Regions from separate parts of the uncultured Planococcus sp. genome, predicted to be linked through region 1. Evidence: predicted binding sites of a transcription regulator. Region 1 holds the regulator's gene; the other holds the start of a gene.

Region 1 (3,683 bases):
TATCTTTGGTCGTGCTGACACGGCAATAAATTAATGCGTTTTTCTTCATTCAGCATCACCTGCAAATTTACTGGTCTCATCAGGAGCAAATCTTAAATGATCACTGGGAATCTTGAGTAATTGCCCGGCGATGATTTTAGAAGTTGAAAGGTTATTCTCTTTCATAATCTCTTCTATCCATTCATGATGGGGGGTTGTGCCACTGAACGATTCAGCTAATGTCCAGAGTGTGTCGCCTTCTTCTATTTCAACTTGGCTCATTTGTGCACTGTTTGTATTATGGGACAGGATCGCATAAAAAGTAAACACCATAATTAAAGCAAAAAACAAGATTAAGTAAGAATTTTGTCGGATGATCGTCAAATAAATCGCCTCCTGGGAATGAGTGTTCGGAATGTATGTTCTCATATTAATGCGAACAGGTGTTTTTGTCAAGAATAATATTCGAACCTATGTTTGCATTTCACTGCCCGAGTTGGTATACTATTGGTAGAAATCAAGTAGTATTACTCAAATGAGGTGAAACTGTTGAAAAAAGTATCCAAACGCCAAGAAGACATATTGTCGTTTATAAAAGAAGAAGTCCGCTTAAAAGGCTATCCGCCATCCGTGCGTGAAATCGGGGAGGCAGTCGGTCTGGCATCCAGTTCGACCGTACATGGCCATCTGGCTCGCCTTGAAAGCAAAGGCCTGATCCGTCGCGACCCAACAAAACCCAGAGCAATTGAAGTTATCAGCACTGATGAAGCGCTTATTGATAAAAGTCCTGTATTACATGTACCGTTAATCGGTAAGGTAACTGCCGGTATCCCGATTACGGCAATTGAAAATGTAGAAGAATACTTCCCTCTTCCCCAAAGCTATGGCACAGAAGATGATCACATCTTCATGCTGGAAATCATGGGTGAAAGTATGATTGAAGCCGGAATTTTAAATGGTGATTATGTCATTGTGAAGCAGCAGCAAACTGCTAATAACGGAGATATTGTTGTCGCGATGACTGCAGAAGACGAAGCAACAGTCAAACGTTTCTTCCGCGAAGATAGTTACTTCCGCCTTCAGCCGGAGAATTCATCGATGGATCCAATCATTGTGGATCAAGTTTCGATTCTCGGTAAAGTCGTTGGAGTTTATCGCCAAATCCATTAAACAAAAAACCACCGGGAAAATTCCCCGGTGGTTTTTTGTATTTTTATTATGTAGACTTGACTTCCGATTTACCGTTTCATGCAGCTGAACGCTAAAACTACAGGAATTCTTTTTCTCCTGATGTACTCCTGTTCCTCTTCGAAATATTGAGGTTTCGGCTTCCCTTCCTGCAGACCAGTAACTGTAAATCCTGCTTTTGTCAGTGCCGAGAAATAACTTTCGATGGTTCGATGATGTTTCACCACTATTTTATCGATCCATGGCTCCTGCCGCACCCCTTCATCGAAATATTCATCTACAATCCAACTGCCTCTTTTATCACCGTTTTTTTTGCTTTCAAAAGAAGAAGTCGTCAACGGATGCTGGACACTGAACACAAATCTCCCGTTGTCTTTTAACGACATATGGATGTTTCGGAATACCTGATCCACTTCAGGCAAGTAATGCATCGCTAAACGGGAAGCGATGATATCATATTCACTTTCCGGAAAGTCGAACCCTTCCATCGTGGACTTCGTGATCTGTGCATCTAGCCCTGTTAAATTTACCGATGCCAATCTGCACATTTGTTCCGACCCTTCCACCCCATGATAGTGCAGAGCTCCAGACTCCAGCAGCTCTTTTCCGAACAAGGCATCTCCGCACCCCAGATCCAATACCCGCTTATTCTGAAATACTCCCAGCAGTTCATAGATGACCGGCTTTTCAATGCTGTTGTTAGGACTTTCAAGCCGATTTCTTCTTTGCAGGAAACTTTCTAAAAAATCCTTTTCTTCGTATGCACTGGAACCTTCGTATTTCATCGTATCCCTCCATAATTCGATTTACAGTTACTTTTCAGCTCAAAAAAAGATGCTGCATAAGCAGCACCTACCGCGCGGCTTATAGAAAAGAAATCTTCTACAATTCGCTGACTTTTATATATTTAACCAAATTGATGGTGATGCGATAAATATTACCCGTTTCCGGATCGGAAATTTCATAAGTACCATTGGAAGGGATTTTGCTTAATGCCGACTCTTTATCTACTGCCTGGACGTTATGAATAAATGTATTTCCCTCATCAAAATTAAATTCTACTTGAAACGACTTCATAGCAATGGCCTCCTTCTATCTATTTACTTTGTCTTCGTGAAACAGTCTATCATACATGTAATATTATTGCTGTTTGTATAATTCCTTATAAACAATGACTTTAAGAGCAAGCAGTTCTTCTTCATTTAAATCTTCTTCAAGTTTTTGGATCACTTCGTCAGCAGACATCGAGCCATCTTCAACACCAGACTTCATTTTAGCCAAGTCTGTTATCCCTACCTTTTTAATGACTGTTCCTGCGGCATCTCCAGTTGTCTGAAACGGTAAAGTCTCACTTTTTTGTTCAGCAACTTGTGCCTCTTCTATGTACTCAAGCATTTGAGGGTCATTTTCTACATACTCCACTATTTTTTCCATCTGGCCGCTATTCCGCAGTTCTTCAGTCGCTTCAGCAACCAGGCGATCCGCCGAAAAATCCGGACCTATAACATAGATGCCGATCCCAGCAAATGAAAAAAATATTAAAAAGATAATGATTGTCATTAGAAAGCGCATAGCCGAATTCTCCTTCGCTTTTAGATTATTATAACAGTAGACGGACAAAAGTGTATAAAGTTACCATAAAAAAAAGAAAACCTCGGGTTTAATTCTTTTCAGAACTAAACCCAAGGCTCTTTTCTTTCAATTAAGCATATTCCTTACAAAATCATCGTTTCTGCTGCTCAGCAATCCACCAGTCTATGTGCTCCAAGTTAAAGATCACAATATCCTGATATGCTTTGCGATGCGGAATCTTTCTTTTCGACATTAAATCTGTAATCTGCTCTGCAGCCAGTGGATAATTTACTGATTCCAAATAGTCTACTAAATTTGAAAGTCCTTGAATTTTCCTCAATTTAATCCCCTCCCACAAAATCTTCCTTCAGTTCATCCGAAGGAAAATTCAGTATGAGTTATTAAAATTTTTGGCTGCAATTAATTATAACCTTAAAATTCAGCCTGTAAACCATTTTTTGATTTCATTATTGTTCTGTTAGGTTGATTTTTATCATTCCTTTTTTCCATTACGTTGCTGTAGACCTATTATTTTTCAGCTGGTTATTCTGGTCAATCACTAAATTAGGGCAGCCTTATTGTAAGAATTCGTTTTTCCAAAACAAAAGCACCTCCGAAGAGATGCTCAAAATCCTTATTATTTCTTTTGTAAGGCCAATACTGCATATCCTTTATCTTCATTAAAGTTCCAGTCGACATAAATATCATCTATCGGCCGTTTCAATATCTTCTCTAATGTAGATTGTTTAAAAAGTTTATATTCCAATGGCCGTTTTGCAAGTTTCAGCGTTTCTGAAAACCCCAGATTAATAAGTTCCTTCTCAAGAAGAGTGAATATCTCTATTCGCCTTATTAACAGTGTTCTTTCCCCCAACCAGAAGAGCTCAGTGGAACCGGGCTCTTTTTGTCCGATTTCACTTATTTTGATGATTTCATCAAGAAGT
Region 2 (3,683 bases), on a different contig from region 1:
CTTGAAAGAGGTAAGTCGTATACTTTTCGGGTAGAGCGCTTATCCCTATTTCAACTAAGAAAAGGAGTGAGATTTGATGAGCGATAAGTTGCCTCCAGAAGAACGCGAACAGCAAAAGCTTCCACCAGAGGATGAATCCTACATCTCAGAAGAAAAACAGAAAGAAATCCTGCAAAGATATGATCCCGAATCCAATACACGGGATTTAAGCGGAATCATTAAACATGTGGTCTTTTTCGGATTATTGGCATTTGCTCTATTCCAGCTTTATACGGCAATTTTTGGTCAATACACCGCCTATATTCAGCGGTCGATTCACTTAGGATTTGCTTTATCCCTGATCTATCTATTATTCCCTGCCAGAAAACGTAAAGGAAACCGCCTTAAAGTTGCCTGGTACGATTATATCCTGGCCTTGCTGTCGATCGGCGTAGCTGCCTATTGGCCGATTATGTATGACGATTTGGTGTTCCGTCTGGGGCGGGTCACTGAATTGGACTTGATCGTCGGTGTTTTAGCGATCCTGCTGACACTTGAAGCGACAAGGCGTGCAGTGGGAATGCCGATTACGGTCATTGCCAGTTTGTTTTTGGCCTATTCCTTTTTCGGTCCTTATTTCCCAGGGTTCCTGCGCCATAGAGGACAAGATCTGGACTCAGTCGTTCAGTTGATGTTCTATACCACGGATGGAATATTGGGGACACCGATCGGCGTATCGGCGACTTTCATCTTCACCTTCCTGTTATTCGGCTCCTTCCTGGTGAAAACAGGAGTCGGACAGTACTTTAATGACTTGGCTGTATCCCTGGCCGGGAATTTAACGGGTGGACCGGCAAAGGTAGCTATTTTCTCAAGTGCCCTGCAGGGAACCATTTCCGGAAGTTCTGTTGCCAATGTTGTTACATCGGGTTCTTATACGATTCCGATGATGAAAAAATTAGGCTATAAAAAAGAATTTGCCGGCGGGGTGGAGGCGGCAGCTTCCACCGGCGGTCAGTTGATGCCACCGATTATGGGGGCAGCAGCCTTCCTGATGGTGGAATTTATCGGGGGAGTGACTTACTGGGAAATTGCCAAAGCAGCCGCAATACCGGCTCTTTTATATTTCACAGGGGTTTGGATCATGACCCATTTCGAAGCCAAGCGAATCGGCTTGAAGGGCCTTTCACCGGAAGAAATGCCGGACCGCAAGGAAGTCTTGAAAAAGATTTACCTGCTCCTGCCGATTGTTGCGATCATCTTCTTCCTGTTGATTGGTATTCCGACTATGCAAGCAGCGCTTTACGGGATTCTGCTGACGATTTTTGTCAGTGCTTTCAATAAAGAAACACGCTTGAATTTCAAAGACATCATCTTAGCATTGGTTGACGGTGCTCGGACTGCACTTGCTGTTGCAGCAGCAACAGCGGCAGCAGGGATCATCGTCGGGGTCGTTGTAAAGACCGGCCTTGGTTTAAGTTTGGCAAATGGACTGGTTTCCGCTTCAGGCGGAAATATCCTGCTGACCCTATTCTTCACGATGCTGGCAGCGATTGTCCTGGGTATGGGATCACCGACAACTGCCAACTATGTCATTACCTCTACGATAGCGGCACCAGCCATCATCACTTTGTTGATGATAGATGAGCCGGTTGGAGCAGCGGTACCGCTTGTGGTCGCTTTATCTGCCCATTTATTCGTATTTTACTTCGGAATCATCGCCGATATCACCCCTCCGGTTGCTTTAGCAGCATTTGCGGCTTCAGGAATCTCGGGTGGTGAGCCGATACGGACTGGTTTCATCGCGGCTAAACTGGCGATAGCAGCGTTCATCATTCCGTATATGTTCGTTTTGTCACCAGCCCTTCTGATGATCGACACGACCTGGCCTGAGCTGATTTGGGTATTAATCACCGCCATTACAGGCATGATTGCTATTGGCGCCGGATTGATCGGCTATTGGTACCGGAAGCTCAACTGGCTCGAGCGTGTCCTGACATTTGCAACCGGTTTGGCTTTGATTTATCCGGAAGGCTTGTCTGATACGATTGGCGCTGTCGCATTTGTGATTCTGTTCGGAATCCAATGGCTGGCACGCGATAAAAAACCTGCTAAAACAGCAGAAGCATAATTGAACACAAAACCGGCCGGGCATTAGCCCGGCCGGTTTTGTGTTTTTTTATCATAAGAAAAATATGAAAAAAACGAAAAAAGCCATCACCCGAAGGCGATGACTTTTTCAAAGCAAACTTTGTTCCTAAAGCTTGCAGTGGGTTTGGCACCCAATGATTCCTGCAGGGCGGAAACGGTTTCTGTCCTGTTTTCCGTTGCGCTGATAAGAACGATGGATGTCAAATCTCTTACTTGGACTATCATAATACGCGATCAGCCAAATGTAAAGTTGTTAGAAAATTCGTTGATTCAGGCTGCAATTCTTCTGTACAAACTGAAGGCCAACCATCCCCGGGTTGATTGAAGTGAAAACAGCAGAATAGCCTCGGAAAAGCGGATTCTGTTCCGCTTCGAACTAAATAAAACAAAGACCGGAATTTTTATTTTCGCAAAAAGGATTGCCGTTGTCATACTGGTGGTATAGAATAAGAACATACGTTCCCTTTAGGGAGGTGGCGACGATGAAGGGTCATGAACTGCCGGAACGCTCCATATTCTGTATCGACATGCGCGGATTTTATGCCAGTGTTTCTGCGGTCGAACTGGGATTGGATCCACTGGAAGTCTGTCTTGCGGTTGTCGGGAATCAGGAGCGGAAAGGAAGTGTGGTTTTAGCTGCTTCACCGATGATGAAAGAGCGTTTTGGTGTGAGGACCGGCACGCGGCTTTTTGAAATCCCCAATCATCCGGACATCTTGCTGATTGAACCGAAAATGAAGCTGTATTTGGAGAAGTCCATGGCCATCACTGAACTACTGGGGACTTATGTGCCAAAAGAGTCGATTCATATCTATAGTGTGGACGAAAGTTTCATTGAACTTACAGGCACTGAAAAGTTATGGGGATCGCCTGAACTCACCATGCGCCGCATCCAGCAGAAGTTGTTGGATAGCTTCAAACTGCCTTCCTCAGTCGGCGGAGGGCCAAACATGCTGATGGCGAAGCTGGCCCTGGATCTGGAAGCGAAGGAAACGGGTTTTGCCTATTGGACATATGCTGATGTGGCAGCGAAGTTATGGCCTGTTGCGCCTCTGCGGAGAATGTGGGGCATCGGATCACAAACAGAAAAGACCTTGAACAGCATGGGCATCTTTTGTGTGGGGGATTTGGCCAGTGCGGATGTCTCCCTGCTGGAAGAACGGTTCGGGATACTGGGCAATCAGCTGCACCAGCACGCGAATGGCATCGACTTATCGGATCTGGGGTCTCCTTTGATAGAGGGGCAGGTCAGTTATGGAAAAGGACAGATTCTGTATCAGGATTACATAGAAGAAAAAGACATCATGACGATCATTCTGGAAATGTGCGAAGACGTAGCGATGCGGACGCGCCAAGCCCGCCGTGCAGGGCGGACCATACATTTAGGTATCACATACAGCAAGACTGCTTTCGGTGGGGGCTTTTCCCGCTCGCGCTCTATTGAAGAAGCGACAAATGACACCTTGATGATTTATCAGGTCTGCCAGGCGATTTTCAGAGAACATTTCCAGCACAAACCCGTCCGGCAGATTTCATTGTCCATCAGCAACTTG

The links. Region 1 encodes LexA, which represses DNA repair genes until DNA is damaged. Its sites were predicted from a motif close to CGAACATATGTTCG; they were not measured.
Region 2: Q0785_RS05430 (UV damage repair protein UvrX) is a predicted target of LexA. The motif match lies at 2,580-2,593, and genes of this name have one in related genera.

What each region holds. Positions count from the first base shown of each region.
Region 1 covers NZ_CANMXD010000004.1:311,731-315,413, forward strand. The annotation lists gene Q0785_RS08160 (recombinase family protein) at 1-49, opposite strand, end outside; gene Q0785_RS08165 (LysM peptidoglycan-binding domain-containing protein) at 46-363, opposite strand; gene lexA (transcriptional repressor LexA) at 529-1,149, shown strand; gene Q0785_RS08175 (class I SAM-dependent methyltransferase) at 1,218-1,952, opposite strand; gene Q0785_RS08180 (hypothetical protein) at 2,050-2,244, opposite strand; gene Q0785_RS08185 (hypothetical protein) at 2,308-2,727, opposite strand; gene Q0785_RS08190 (hypothetical protein) at 2,891-3,079, opposite strand; gene Q0785_RS08195 (Na-translocating system protein MpsC family protein) at 3,377-3,683, opposite strand, start outside.
Region 2 covers NZ_CANMXD010000003.1:167,768-171,450, reverse strand. The annotation lists gene Q0785_RS05440 (DUF1850 domain-containing protein) at 1-87, shown strand, start outside; gene Q0785_RS05435 (TRAP transporter permease) at 77-2,110, shown strand; gene Q0785_RS05430 (UV damage repair protein UvrX) at 2,613-3,683, shown strand, end outside.